3 regions of the Allobosea sp. TAF32 genome follow, and region 1 is predicted to be linked to each of the others. Evidence: riboswitches for the same ligand, from Rfam matches in the RefSeq annotation. Region 1 holds a riboswitch; each other region holds the start of a gene.
What was found. Region 1 has a riboswitch for thiamine pyrophosphate ahead of thiC (phosphomethylpyrimidine synthase ThiC). Riboswitches for the same ligand answer to the same signal wherever they lie in the genome.

Region 1 (4,295 bases):
TTCCGGCACAGCCGTTGCGCCCGGCAATACCTCCGGCCACGGCTCCGATCGCTCCGGCTCCGACCCAACCCGGCGCCGCGTCTCCGACCTCGCCCCCGGGCACGCCGCCCGCGGGACTGGCGCCCGCTCAGCCTGCACGCCCCGCTCCGGGCGGGCCTCCGGCAGCCGCTCCTGGCGCCCCGCCCCCGGCGCAACCCGGTGTCGCACCGGCCCAGCCCGGCGCGGCTCCGGCGCAGCCGCCGTCCGGCGGGGCCTTCCCCAGCCAGCCGCCGCAGCGCGAAGGCCGTCGCGGCGGCATCTCGCCGGGCGTGGCGGGTGCGATTGGTCTCGGCGTGGGCGCGATCGGCGGCATCATGGCCGTTCAGGGAGCGCAGCGCTTCGACGACATTCGGGCGCGGCGCGAAGAGCGTCGCGAGGGTGACGTTACCGTCATCCGCGAGCCCGGCCGCACCATCATTCGCGACGATGACGGCCGGGCCATCATCCGCCGCGATGAGGACCAGCGCTTTCGCGATCTCGGCTGGCAAGGCCGTTCCGAGCGCCGCGACGGCGAGATGCGGACCGTCTTCGAGCGGCCTGACGGCACGCGCATCGTCACCGTCACCGACGAGGAGGGCCGGCTGATCCGCCGCACCCGCATCGATCGCGACGACCGCGAGGTGGTGATCATCGACAATACCTTGCGCGATCGCCCGGGGCGCTTCGCCGACGATATCGTCGTGCTGCCGCCGCCGCCGCTGCCGATCCCGCGCGAGCGCTATATCGTCGATGCCGACCAGGCCGACGAGGCGTTGATCTACGAGACGATCATGGCGCCGCCGATCGCCGCGATCCCGCGCCGTTACACGCTGGACGAGGTCCGCTATTCGCCGGATCTGCGCGCCCGCATGCGCAGCGTCGATATCGACACGATCAACTTCGAGACCGGCTCCTGGCAGGTCACGCCCGACCAGGCGCAGCGCCTCGCAGTGATTGCGGATTCGATCCGGCGCGTGCTGCAAGGCTCGCCGAACGAGGTCTTCCTCGTCGAGGGCCACACCGACGCGGTTGGTGCCGATGTCGACAATCTCTCGCTCTCGGATCGCAGGGCCCAGTCGGTCGGGGAGATCCTGACGCGCGACTTCCAGATCCCGCCGGAAAACCTGACCACCCAGGGCTATGGCGAGCAGTATCTGAAGGTGCAGACGCAAGGGGCATCCCGCGAAAACCGGCGCGTGACGTTGCGGCGCATCACGCCACTGCTGACCGGCCAGAACCGCTGATCCTCGGGCGGGGCTGCTCAACGGGCGGCCCCGTGCGCCGCGGCGTGCGGGGAACCCCGCACGTCCACAGCGGTTTCTCTTCCGGAGGAGTCGCTGATGGGAGATGCAGCCATGAAGATGTCCGCTCTGGCGATGGCAGGTCTGGTGCTTGCCGGTTCGTTCGCGCCGTTTCCGACATGGGCTCAGAATGTTCCCCCTGCCGAGAAACAGCCTGCTCCAGGTGTGCCGGTGGCGCCGCGTGCGGATGAGGCCGTGCGGCCGCCGGCAGGGGAACGCGGTATGCGGCCTCGCGCCGACAGGCGTGAGCAGCGCTATGACAGGGCGCAGGCTGGTCCGCCGCAGCCGAGTCGCGACCCGCCGATGCCGCGCTCGGTGCCGTCGATCATCAGGCCCTGAAGGTCGTTCAGGATTTGGCAAGGCGGGCGCATTAGCGTCGCCGGCATGAGCGACGCAGCCTCCGTTTCCCGCAGCATCGTCACGATGCAGGCCGCCTCGACGCAGCAGGCGCTGTCGGTCGAGATGCTCAAGCAGAACGCGCAGGCTGACCAAAGCCTCGTCACCATGCTCCAGCAGAGCGCTGATGCAGCCAAGGCGACGCTCCCGGCCGGTCAGGGCGGTCTCGTCGACCGCACCGCCTGATCTCCTTTCCCCAGCTTCGATCGTTTGTCGCTGAGGCCGTTGCCAAGCGACTTCTCTGCGCCTAACCTCGCCTCTGTTCCGAGGGGTGCCCGCAAGGGCTGAGATGGCTTCCGAAGCCGAACCCGTCGAACCTGATCCGGGTCATACCGGCGGAGGGACTGGAACGCGTGCACAGGGCCGAGCCTTGTCCGCAGACAGCGACTGTACCGCTTTCAAACCCGGATCTCCTGACCTGTCGCAAGGAGGAGATCCTCATGAATGCCCACGCAAAACCCCAGAAGAACAGCGTCAAGACCGCGCCGCAAAGCGTGACGACCGGCCCGATCATCGGCTCGCGCAAAATCTATGTCGCCGCGCCCGAGCATCCCGAAATGCGCGTGCCCTTCCGCGAGGTCGTGCTGACGACGGATGCCGAGCCGCCGGTGCGCATCTACGATCCCTCCGGCCCCTATACCGAGACCGACGCCAGGATCGACCTGAATGCCGGCCTGACGCAGCCGCGCCGCGCCTGGCTCGATGCCCGCGGCTTCCAGACCGTGCCCGGCCGCGCCGTCACCGCCGCCGACAACGGCCATATCAGCGAAGCGCAGCTCGTGCCGGCCTGCCCGGCCGAGCGCCCGATCCTCGAGGCGAAGCCCGGCCAGATGGCGACGCAATACGAATTCGCCAAGGCCGGCATCATCACGCCCGAGATGATCTATGTCGCACATCGCGAGAATCTTGGCCGCGCCGCCATGATGGAAGGCGCCAGGGAGCGCCATGCCGACGGCGAGAGCTTAGGCGCCGTCGTTCCGGAATTCGTCACGCCCGAATTCGTCCGCGAGGAGATTGCGCGCGGCCGGGCCATTATCCCGGCCAACATCAACCACCCCGAGCTGGAGCCGATGGCGATCGGCCGCAACTTCCTGGTCAAGATCAACGCCAATATCGGCAATTCTGCCGTGACCTCAGGCGCAGCCGAGGAGGTCGAGAAGCTCGTCTGGGCGATCCGCTGGGGCGCCGACACGGTGATGGACCTCTCCACCGGCCGCAACATCCACAACATCCGCTCCTGGATACTCAGAAATTCGCCGGTGCCGATCGGCACGGTGCCGATCTATCAGGCGTTGGAGAAGGTCGGCGGCGATCCTATCAAGCTCGACTGGGAGGTGTTCAAGGACACCCTCATCGAGCAGGCGGAGCAGGGCGTCGACTACTTCACCATCCATGCCGGCGTTCGCCTGCCTTACGTCCCGCTGACGGCCAGTCGTGTGACCGGCATCGTCTCGCGCGGCGGCTCGATCATGGCGCGCTGGTGCCTGGCGCATCACAGGGAGAGCTTCCTCTACGAGCGCTTCGACGAGATCTGCGACATCATGCGCAAATACGACGTCTCGTTCTCGCTCGGTGACGGCCTGCGTCCGGGCTCGATCGCCGACGCCAACGACCGCGCCCAGTTCGCTGAGCTGGAGACGCTGGGCGAGCTGACCCAGGTCGCCTGGAAGAAGGGCTGCCAGGTCATGATCGAGGGCCCCGGCCATGTGCCGATGCACAAGATCAAGGAGAACATGGACAAGCAGCTGCGCGAATGCGGCGAGGCGCCCTTCTACACGCTCGGACCGCTGACCACCGACATCGCGCCGGGTTATGACCACATCACCTCTGGCATCGGCGCGGCGATGATCGGCTGGTATGGCTGCGCCATGCTCTGCTACGTCACGCCGAAGGAGCATCTGGGTCTCCCGAACCGGGACGACGTCAAGACCGGCGTCATCACCTACCGCATCGCCGCCCATGCCGCCGATCTCGCCAAGGGCCACCCGGCGGCGAAGATCAGGGACGACGCGGTCTCCCGCGCCCGCTTCGACTTCCGCTGGGAGGACCAGTTCAACCTGGCGCTCGACCCCGACACGGCGCGCGAGTTCCACGACGAGACGCTGCCGAAGGATGCCCACAAGGTCGCGCATTTCTGCTCGATGTGCGGGCCGAAATTCTGCTCGATGAAGATCACGCAGGACCTGCGCGCCGAGGTTCTCGCGATGAGCGACAATGAGAGGGCAAGTCTCGAGGCCATGGCTGCTGAGGGGATGGCTGCCAAATCGAAGGAATTCCTCGACAAGGGTGGCAGCATCTATCTACCTGCGGCCGAATGAGCGGCATGAACGACAGCCTCGACGCGGCCAAGGTCGCGTCGATCCTCGCGCGGGTGTCCGAGCGCCGCCCGCGCATCCATTGCCTGACCAATACCGTAGCGCAGAACGTCACCGCCAACATGCTGCTCGCCTTCGGGGCCGTGCCCTCGATGGCTGGTCATCCCGAGGAGGTTGCGGCGGTCGCGGTCGGGGCAAGCGCGATCCTGATCAATCTCGGCACGATCAGCCCTGAGGGCGAGCGCGCGATCCCGAAGCTCGTCGC
Region 2 (4,295 bases), on a different contig from region 1:
ATAGCGGACCTGTTTGATTGTGACGAAATCGGACATGGCAGGGTCAGTCGACATAGGGCGCGAACCCCTCTGCCGCCGCTTCCGTCGATTGCTCGATCTCGGTGAAGGTGGCGAGGTCGAGCAGGCTGAAGCGCCCGTCATGATGCCAGCCGGCTTCCGGTGCGGTCATCCGGCCCAGCGGGGCGATGCGGCTGATGCCGACTTCGCCCAATTGCTCCGCGAGCCGGAACAGCCTCTCGGGGGCTGCGGCGGCGCCCGCCGTTTGCAGGAAGCTGCGATAGGGCGCGACGAGGGCGGGGACGTCATCGAGGCTTTCGACCGAGACCAGCTTGAGCGTGCGGTTCAGGCCGGTCGGGTTCAGGGCTTCCGGCGCATCGACATGAACCACGCTCCAGCCATCGCTGGGCTCGCCGAGGAGTTCCGCAGTGCCTTCCAGCGCGCGCATCTCCTGTGCGCCGCGCCATGCGGCGATGGAAGAGGCTTCGCCTTGCGAAAGCGCGCGGCGGGGGTGGCGGGAGGCGAGGGCGGCGAGTTCCTGCGCGACGTAGCGCGCGAATTCGGCGGGGCTGACGCGTCCACCGCGCTCGACGAAGAGCATTTGCGGCGAATAGCAGCCCTGCTGCTCGTAGCGGGCGACGTCATGGGCGGCGAGCCGGGCCAGGGCCGGAGCCTTGCGGCTGTCGAGCGCTTCGCGCGCGATCACGCCGAAGCCGATCTTGTGGCCATGCGGCAGGAAGCGGGTCGTGATCGGCAGTTTCGCTCGCAGTGCCGCGAGCGTGTCGTTGCCGCCATAGGCCATGACGGTGTCGGCCGCGCGCAGGAACGCCGGTTCGGCAGCCGCTTCGCCGCCCTTCCACCAGACGATGGCGAGGCATTCGCCGAGTTCCGGGTCGATTTCGGCGAGGAGGCCCGCGAACCAACCGGCCGTCAGCGGCTCGGCCGAAGCGAGCTTGCCGACGCTGCCGGCCTTGACCAGCAATCCGCAGATCAGGCTCCAGAGCGAGAGCGCCGGGACGTTGCCGGCCCAGACATGCAGCAGGAGCTCTGGGCCATGGGCGCGCAGGTAACCGCCCTTGGCCGTCGGCTGGAAGCCGTCGAGCATGGCGGGATTGGCGAAATCCTCGGCCAGGAAGCGCAGGAGCTGCGGGCGCCGGAAGGTCTTGAGATAGCTGGTCAGGCCGAGACGGACCGTCTCGCGGTCATAGCCGGTGACGATCGGTAGCAGGTGCTCGGCCTTGCGCCGTAAGGGGTGCTGCCGGTCGAGCAGGCGCGCGACGGCGGCGTCGATCGCCGCGACGATGCGCGCCGTGTCCATCCGCTTCAGCCGGGCGCGGGCATTGCTGCGCACATGCTCGCAGAGCGTCGCGGCCTGAGCCTCGTCGAGTTCCGGCAGCGCGACCGAGACGCTCTCGCCCCAGGCGCTGTGGCCGACCTCGCGCCAGCGCAGTGCCTCGCGGCTCAGGCCCGGCAGATGGCCCGCATGCTCGATCACGTCCGTCAGCCCCGCGCCGCGGCGAGGAATTCGGCCACGGCGACGGAGCAGCCCTTCGAGGCCTCGCCATCGACACGGCCGAGCAGCTTGAACCCGCCCGGAACGATCTCGCCGGCATCCTCGGTCAGGATCGCCGCGACGCAGTTGAAATGGGCGAGGTCGTGATGGACGATCACGCCGCGCTCGCCCTCCGGCAAATCCGCTCCGCTCAGCGGATCGACGACGCGGCTGCGGATCCAGTGCGGGCCGGATTTCACCGACGGGCAGACCGCATTGCCGTCGTCGTAGAGCTGCGAGCTCAGCTCGGTCATGCCGTACATGTTGATGCAGGATGAGCGCGGCACGCCGAAGGCGGCGGCGAGCCCGTCATAGAATTCGTCCGGCGTAAGTTCGCGCGACTGGCCCTTGAAGCCGCCGGTGTCGAGGATGAGGCTGCCTTCCGGCAGAGCAAACCGCAGGCCGCGTGCCGCGAGCTCATCCATCAGTGGCACGAAGGAATAGCTCGCGCCGAGCAGGGCATAGGGCTCGCCGCTGGTCTCGGCCTGCGCGAGCGCCGGCAGCAAACGATTCAGATCGAGACCGGCGGCGCCAATGAAGACCTGGGAATCGTGCGTGCCGCATTCGCGCCGGGCGAGCCCGAGATAATGCGCGAGCGAGGAATTGGGCAGCTCCGTCTCGTCGGGGAAGAGGATGCCCATGCGGATGCGCTCGCGGCCGCGCATGAAACGCTCTCGGAAATTGACCAGCATCGAGCGCTTCCAGACGGCGAGCGTCGGGTGGTAGCTGCGGCCGCGCACGCCCTGGGTAGTGCCGCTCGTCATGAAGACGTACTCGGCCGCTTCCGGGGGGCTGCAGCTCAGCGTCAGGTCCTTGAAGGCGGTGATCGGCACGGCCGGGATGTCGCGCCAGCGCTTCACCGAGAGCGGCGTGCGGCCGCGCTGCAAGCAGAAGCGCTTGTAGGGCTCGTTGTTGCGGAACTGATAGGCGAAGACCTTCAGCGCCATGGCCTCGAACTCGGCTTCCGACGCGTCGGGAAGCGCGATGAACGCCAGCAGCGCCTCGATGATCTCGGCTTGCGTCACTGCGGCCCACTCCGTTCGGACGCTCGCGGCCAAGCCGGGAGCGTCGATCGCAAAAGGATCACGGGCGCAAGCTGGAGTCAGGGCCTTGGATGGCCGCATGTCCCGCATCCCTACGCCGGTATGATCCGGATCAGGTTCGGAGGGTCACCGCGTTGCCGGTCTCAAGAGCCAGCCGGCGGAATCTCAGCCTCCTAGCGAGGCCCCCCTGGGAACAGCGTTTAGGTGGGGCTTCGGGCCATGGCTTGTCAAGCGTTGCCGGCGCAAGGCCAGGTTGGGGCCGACTCGAAATCCTGACATGGCGCGCATGCCGAAGAAGAGGCTCGACGCCGGCCTTCAAAACCGTTTCTGTGCCGGCCATGAACCTTTCCGCGCCGCCGCCCCGCATCGCCTCCTTCACCTGCGAGAAGAAGCCGGCCACCGGCTCGCGCGGGATGGTCGTCACCAATCATCCGCTCGCCTCGGCGGCGGGCGCGCAGATGCTGCTCGCCGGCGGCAATGCGATCGATGCGGCGGTGGCGTCGCTGTTCGCTCTGACGGTGGCCGAGCCGATGATGGTCGGTATTCTCGGCGGTGGCCTGAGCCATATCCGCCTCGCGGACGGCCGCCATGTTGTGATCGATAATCTCTCGACCGCGCCGGGCCATGCGACTCCGGACATGTATGACTGCCTGTCCGACGAGATCGGCAGGCAGCGCGACACCCGCGACCGCGAGAACGTGGTCGGCGCCAAGGCCGTTGCGGTGCCGGGCGCGCTCAAGGGCTGGTGCGAGGCCCTGGCGCGCTTCGGCACGCTGCCGCTGGCCGAGGTGCTGCAGCCGGCGATCGGTCTGGCGGAGCGCGGCTTCGTGGTCACGCCCTATCTTTCGAACTGCATCACCGACAACGCCGCCGATCTCGCCCGCGATCCGGGCCTCGCCGCGCTCCTGCTGCCGGTCGGCCAGCCACTCCAGCCCGGCATGCGGCTGGTTCAGTCGGACTATGCCGCCAGCCTGAAGCTGATTGCGGTGGAGGGGCCGGATGCGCTCTATGGTGGGCGGCTCGGGCGGGCGCTGACCGACTACATGGCGGCCCATGGCGGGCTGATCGATCAGGCCGATCTCGCGAATTACCGCATCGAGTTGCGCGAGCCGATCCGCGGCTCCTATCGCGGCTATGAGATCATCGGCCCGCCGCCGCCCTCGTCCTCGGGCGTGCATATCGCGCAGATGCTCAACATCCTCGAAGGCTACGATATCGGCTCGCTCGGCTTCGGCTCGGCGGATGCGGTGCATCTGTTGGCCGAGGCGCTGAAGATCGCCTTCGCCGACCGGGCGGTGGCGACGGCTGATCCCGCCTTCGTCAAGGTGCCGGTCAACAGGCTGATCGACAAGGGCTATGCGGCCGAGCGGCGCGCCCTGATCGAGATGGGCCGGGCGAAGAGCTGGACGGCCGGGCTTTCGGGCGGTGAATCCGCCGACACCACCCATGTCACTGTCGCGGATGCGCAAGGCAATGTCGTCAGCGCGACTCAGACGATCAACGGGCTGTTCGGCGCCTGCGTGCAGATTCCGGGCACCGGGATGATCGCCAACAACTACATGTTCAACTTCGATCCGCATCCCGGCCGCGCGCTCTCGATCGCGCCGGGCAAGCGGGTCTTCACCTCGATGGCGCCGATGATGGCGCTGAAGGAGGGCAAGCTTGCCTTCGCGCTGGGATTGCCGGGTGCATTGCGCATCTTC
Region 3 (4,295 bases), on a different contig from region 1:
GTTGAGCAGGATGCCGTCATAGCCCATCTCCATCGCCTGCGCGGCGTGGGAGGGCAGGCCGATGCCGGCATCGACGACGAGCGGAATGTCGGGGAAGTGCTGGCGCATGCTGCGCAGGCCGTAGGGGTTGTTGAGTCCCCTGCCCGATCCGATCGGCGCGCCCCAGGGCATCAGCACCTCGCAGCCGGCATCGAGGAGGCGCCCGCCGACGACGAGGTCCTCCGTGGTGTAGGGAAAGACCTTGAAACCGTCATCGGCAAGGATGCGGGCCGCCTGGACCAGCGCGATCACGTCCGGCTGCAGCGTGTCGTCCTCGCCGATCACCTCGAGCTTGATCCAGTCGGTCCCGAAGACCTCGCGCGCCATCTGCGCGGTGGTGACGGCTTCCTTGACGGTGAGGCAGCCCGCCGTATTCGGCAGCACCCTGACGCCGAGCTCGCGGATCAGCGCCCAGAAGGCCTGACCGGCACCGCCGGCCGATTCCCGGCGCAGCGAGACGGTGACGACCTCGGCGCCCGAGCGCTTCACCGCCTCGGCCAGGATGGCGGGCGACGGATATTGCGCCGTGCCGAGGAAAAGCGGGTTCTGCGGCGCGAAGCCATAGAAGGATGCCATCTCAGCCTCCCTGCATCGGTGCGACGATCTCGATGCGGTCGCCCTCGCTCAAGGCGACGTCAGCCCGCTTGCGCGCCGCCACGAAGTCTCCATTCACCGCCGTCGCAACGATGCGGTCGGCAAAGCCGAGCTCGGCCAGCGCCTCGGCCAGCGTCTTCGCCGCGATCTCCTGCGGCGCGCCGTTAAGCAGCAAGGTCATGCAGCATCTCCGGTGTTGCTTGCGGGTTTAGCACGGCCTCCGCCGCCATCCGCGCCATGGCGGGGCTGAGCAGGAAACCGTGGCGATAGAGCCCGTTGACATGGATCACGCGGCCGCGGCGCGTCAGCCGCGGCAGGTTGTCGGGAAAGGCCGGGCGGGCATCGGTGCCGATCTCGACGACCTCCGCTTCGCCGAAGGCGGGATGCAGCGCATAGGCCGCGCCGAGCAGCTCCAGCATGGCGCGGGCGGAGATGCGGCTGCGCTCGCTGCTCTCGATCATCGTCGCGCCAACCATGAAGAGGCCGTCTGCGCGGGGCACGATATAGAGCGGGATGCGCGGATGCAGCAGCCGGACGGGCCGCGACAGCTGGATCTCGTCGCTCCGGAGGAGCAGCATCTCGCCCTTGACTCCGCGCAAATCGGGCAGGACATCGCGCGCCGCCAGCCCGCGGCAGTCGAGGACGATATCGGCATCGAGATCGGCCGGCTCGACCGTACTGCCGAAATGAAGGGCGGCCCCATTTGCGACGAGGCGTTCGGCCAGGGCTGCTATGGCTTGGCGCGGATCGAGATGCGCCTCGGCGGAGAAGAACAGGCCGCGCGAGAAGCGGCCGGCGAGATCGGGCTCCAGCCCGGCGATGGCCTCGCTGTCGATCTCCTCGAAATGGTCGGTGCGCTGACCGAAGCGGCGCAGCTCCGAACGGTCCCGGCTCGGCGCAACCACGAGCGTGCCGTTGCGAGCGACGCCGCCGGCATGGCGCTCCCACCAATCGGCCGCCTGCTGCCCGAGCCGAATCACCGGTTCTTCGGCGCTCTCGCCCTCGCACCAGGGCGCGAGCATGCCGCCGGCATACCAGGAACAGGCTTCGGCGCCGATACGCGGGCCGCGTTCATGCAGGACGACCTGCACACCCCGCGCCAGCAACTCGGTGGCACAGGCCAGACCGACGACGCCAGCGCCGACCACAGCGGCTGTCAGGACTGAGTGAGGACGTTCTGGCGTCATGCTTTCCCTGCTTCCGGGAAGGCAGCGGCCTGAGGCGCGAGCGAGGTGTCTGCGAGCCGAAGACCGTTCCCTTCGCCGGCATTACCCGGATCAGGTGCGATGGGTTGGCGCGAGCCACGCCTCTCAGCCTTTCGGCACCCCAACGGACAGCGCCAATTTAATGGCAGCGCCGCCGGGGAGCAAGCGGAGCCGGCGCAAGGCTCCGTTGCGGCGGCCTCGCACCTCCCGACCACGCCCTTCGCACGGGAGTGATCGGGAGGTGCGCCCGCGCGAATACACAGGTCGCGCGAAGGAAGTTGTCGGCGAGACTTGTCAAAGGCCTCTGCAATCGGGCATAGAGCCTCTCGCCGGAGACGTGGCCGAGAGGCTGAAGGCACTCGTTTGCTAAATGAGCATACCCCACAAGGGTATCGAGGGTTCGAATCCCTCCGTCTCCGCCATTTCCCCTAAGCCCTTGAGTGTCCTGAAAAAGCGTTGTTCCCCAACGGCTTTTCACATACCTCTGCTACAAATCTTGCTACAAAATCGCTCTGGCAGAGGGCACGATGGCCGGCAAAATCAGGAACCTGCTCCCCCGGAATGGCCGATACTATGCTCGGCTAACGGTGCCCGCTCCGCTTCGCCCGATCGTAGGTAAGCGGGAACTGACTGAGCCCTTGGGGGCCGACCGCACCGTCGCGATTCGCCTGCTCTCTTCTGCGATCCATCGCATGCAGATGGAACTTGATCAGGCCCGCGACCGCGTGACAGCCCTCAACCCTGCCGCACCGTCCCGCCGCCGCCCCATGAGCGTTCGGCAGATGGCCCTCGCCCACTATGGCCGGGAGCTTGAACAGGACGATGCGGCCCGGAGCCTGCCGACCGGCTATGATCCGGCACACGCGGCGATGTTCCGCCCGACCTACTTTTACGCGCTTAAGAGGGCGGCGAGCGGTGGCGCTGAAGATGACGAGCTTGCCGCCCTAATCCAATGGGCCGTTGACGAGTTCGCGAATGATGGCAGCCCCGTTCCGGTCAAGGGCACCGAGGAATGGCGAACGCTCGCGCGGATGCTCGCCGGCGTGAAAGCCGAGACGATCGAAAACCAGAACCGGCGCGACCGTGGCGAGCCGGATGGTCCTGCCAAGCATCCAATGCTGATCCCGGCGACGGAACTCCCCTCGACTGTCGCCGAGGCGAAGCCGGCCTATCGGATCACCCGGCAGGACGTGCTGGCCTACAAGAACGCCCTGCTCGAAACCTCTGCGAACTATACGAAGCGCTTCCCCGACAAGACGCTCCCCGAAGCGATCCGGTCGAACAAGGCTCGCAAGGAGCCCTTCCCGACGCTCAACGCCACAACCATCAATGACAAGTGGCTATCCCGGCTCAGCGCCATGCTGACGTGGTGCGTCAACAACAGCGTCATTCCCGACACCCCCGCGAAGGGCGTCCGCGTCGATCAGAGCAATCGCGATCCTGACGAGGACCGCGACTATTTTCGCGAAGCCGACCTCCAGAAGATACTCGCCGCGCCCCTGTTCGATCCGTCGCCGAAGCTAACTGAAAAGCGTTGGGCGATGCTCATCGCGCTCTATAGCGGCATGCGCACATCGGAAAATTATATAGGATATTATACCTATTATAGGCTTTCGATCTTGATGAACTGACATTCATGTGTCAGAATCTTCGCCGTTGAGTTGGTGAAGGTCGAGTTGTGTTCCGCGAGTTAGTCGGCAGCGTAAAGAAGTCGCTTCGTTTCGGATTTGAGAGGAAGTCGATTCCCCTTTCTGATCCCGTCGTGGCTGAGCTATTCGGCGCGCTGCCGACTGCTTCTGGTGTTTCGGTTACTGCGCATACCGCCCTCAAGGTTCCCGCAGTTCTTCAGGCCGTGCGCCTGATTGCCGAAACTGTCGGCTCGCTTCCTTGCAAGCTCTATCGAGACGCTAACGGCAGCAAGGAGGCTGCAAAGGATCACACCGGCAACCGCCTCGCGCACAACCGCGTCAATGGCGTTGCGGATCACGTAGACGATGCCGCTCACCACGCGCCGGTCATCCACCCGTGGCACGCCATGCGAGAGCGGAAAATACGCCTCCATCTGCGCCATCTGACGCTCGCACAGCAGAAAAAAATCATCCATCACAGCATCCTCCCGGACACCGTGAATCACAGATCGATCCAAATTGGCAGGTCCTGAGCCTAGATTGCCCGGTTCTCCGCCAGATCATCGGAGTCTGCGATCAGGCGATCTGGCGATTCAGCGTACCGTCTTCTTGTCCCGATTTTCCCGGGAACCGCAATCCGCGTCTGCGACGCACGGCGCTGCGGCGGTGCACATTTGACCTGTCTCATATGGATGCTCCGGAAAATCGCTCGAGGCGGACGCTCCGTACCGGCTGCCAGGTCTCGATGATGCGCCTTCGGTCCTGCGCGGTGTCGAGCGGCAGGCTCAACCCGGCGGGATAGGCTGCGTAGCGCCCGCACCGAGCGACC

Region 2: linked by a shared signal. The riboswitch ahead of AB4Z16_RS13180 (LuxE/PaaK family acyltransferase) and the one ahead of thiC (phosphomethylpyrimidine synthase ThiC) in region 1 are both predicted to bind thiamine pyrophosphate.
Region 3: linked by a shared signal. The riboswitch ahead of thiO (glycine oxidase ThiO) and the one ahead of thiC (phosphomethylpyrimidine synthase ThiC) in region 1 are both predicted to bind thiamine pyrophosphate.

Annotation. Positions count from the first base shown of each region.
Region 1 covers NZ_JBFRDM010000001.1:680,469-684,763, reverse strand. The annotation lists gene AB4Z16_RS03075 (OmpA family protein) at 309-1,262, shown strand; gene AB4Z16_RS03070 (hypothetical protein) at 1,704-1,901, shown strand; TPP riboswitch at 1,973-2,077, shown strand; gene thiC (phosphomethylpyrimidine synthase ThiC) at 2,156-4,033, shown strand; gene AB4Z16_RS03060 (hydroxyethylthiazole kinase) at 4,039-4,295, shown strand, end outside.
Region 2 covers NZ_JBFRDM010000005.1:300,484-304,778, forward strand. The annotation lists gene AB4Z16_RS13170 (ABC transporter ATP-binding protein) at 1-36, opposite strand, end outside; gene AB4Z16_RS13175 (acyl-CoA reductase) at 44-1,492, opposite strand; gene AB4Z16_RS13180 (LuxE/PaaK family acyltransferase) at 1,498-2,574, opposite strand; TPP riboswitch at 2,664-2,791, opposite strand; gene ggt (gamma-glutamyltransferase) at 2,931-4,295, shown strand, end outside.
Region 3 covers NZ_JBFRDM010000007.1:223,612-227,906, reverse strand. The annotation lists gene AB4Z16_RS16480 (thiazole synthase) at 1-615, opposite strand, end outside; gene thiS (sulfur carrier protein ThiS) at 617-814, opposite strand; gene thiO (glycine oxidase ThiO) at 798-1,793, opposite strand; TPP riboswitch at 1,871-1,972, opposite strand; tRNA gene AB4Z16_RS16465 (tRNA-Ser) at 2,170-2,260, shown strand; gene AB4Z16_RS16460 (DUF6538 domain-containing protein) at 2,366-3,469, shown strand; gene AB4Z16_RS16455 (hypothetical protein) at 3,610-3,942, opposite strand; gene AB4Z16_RS16450 (GNAT family N-acetyltransferase) at 4,252-4,295, opposite strand, start outside.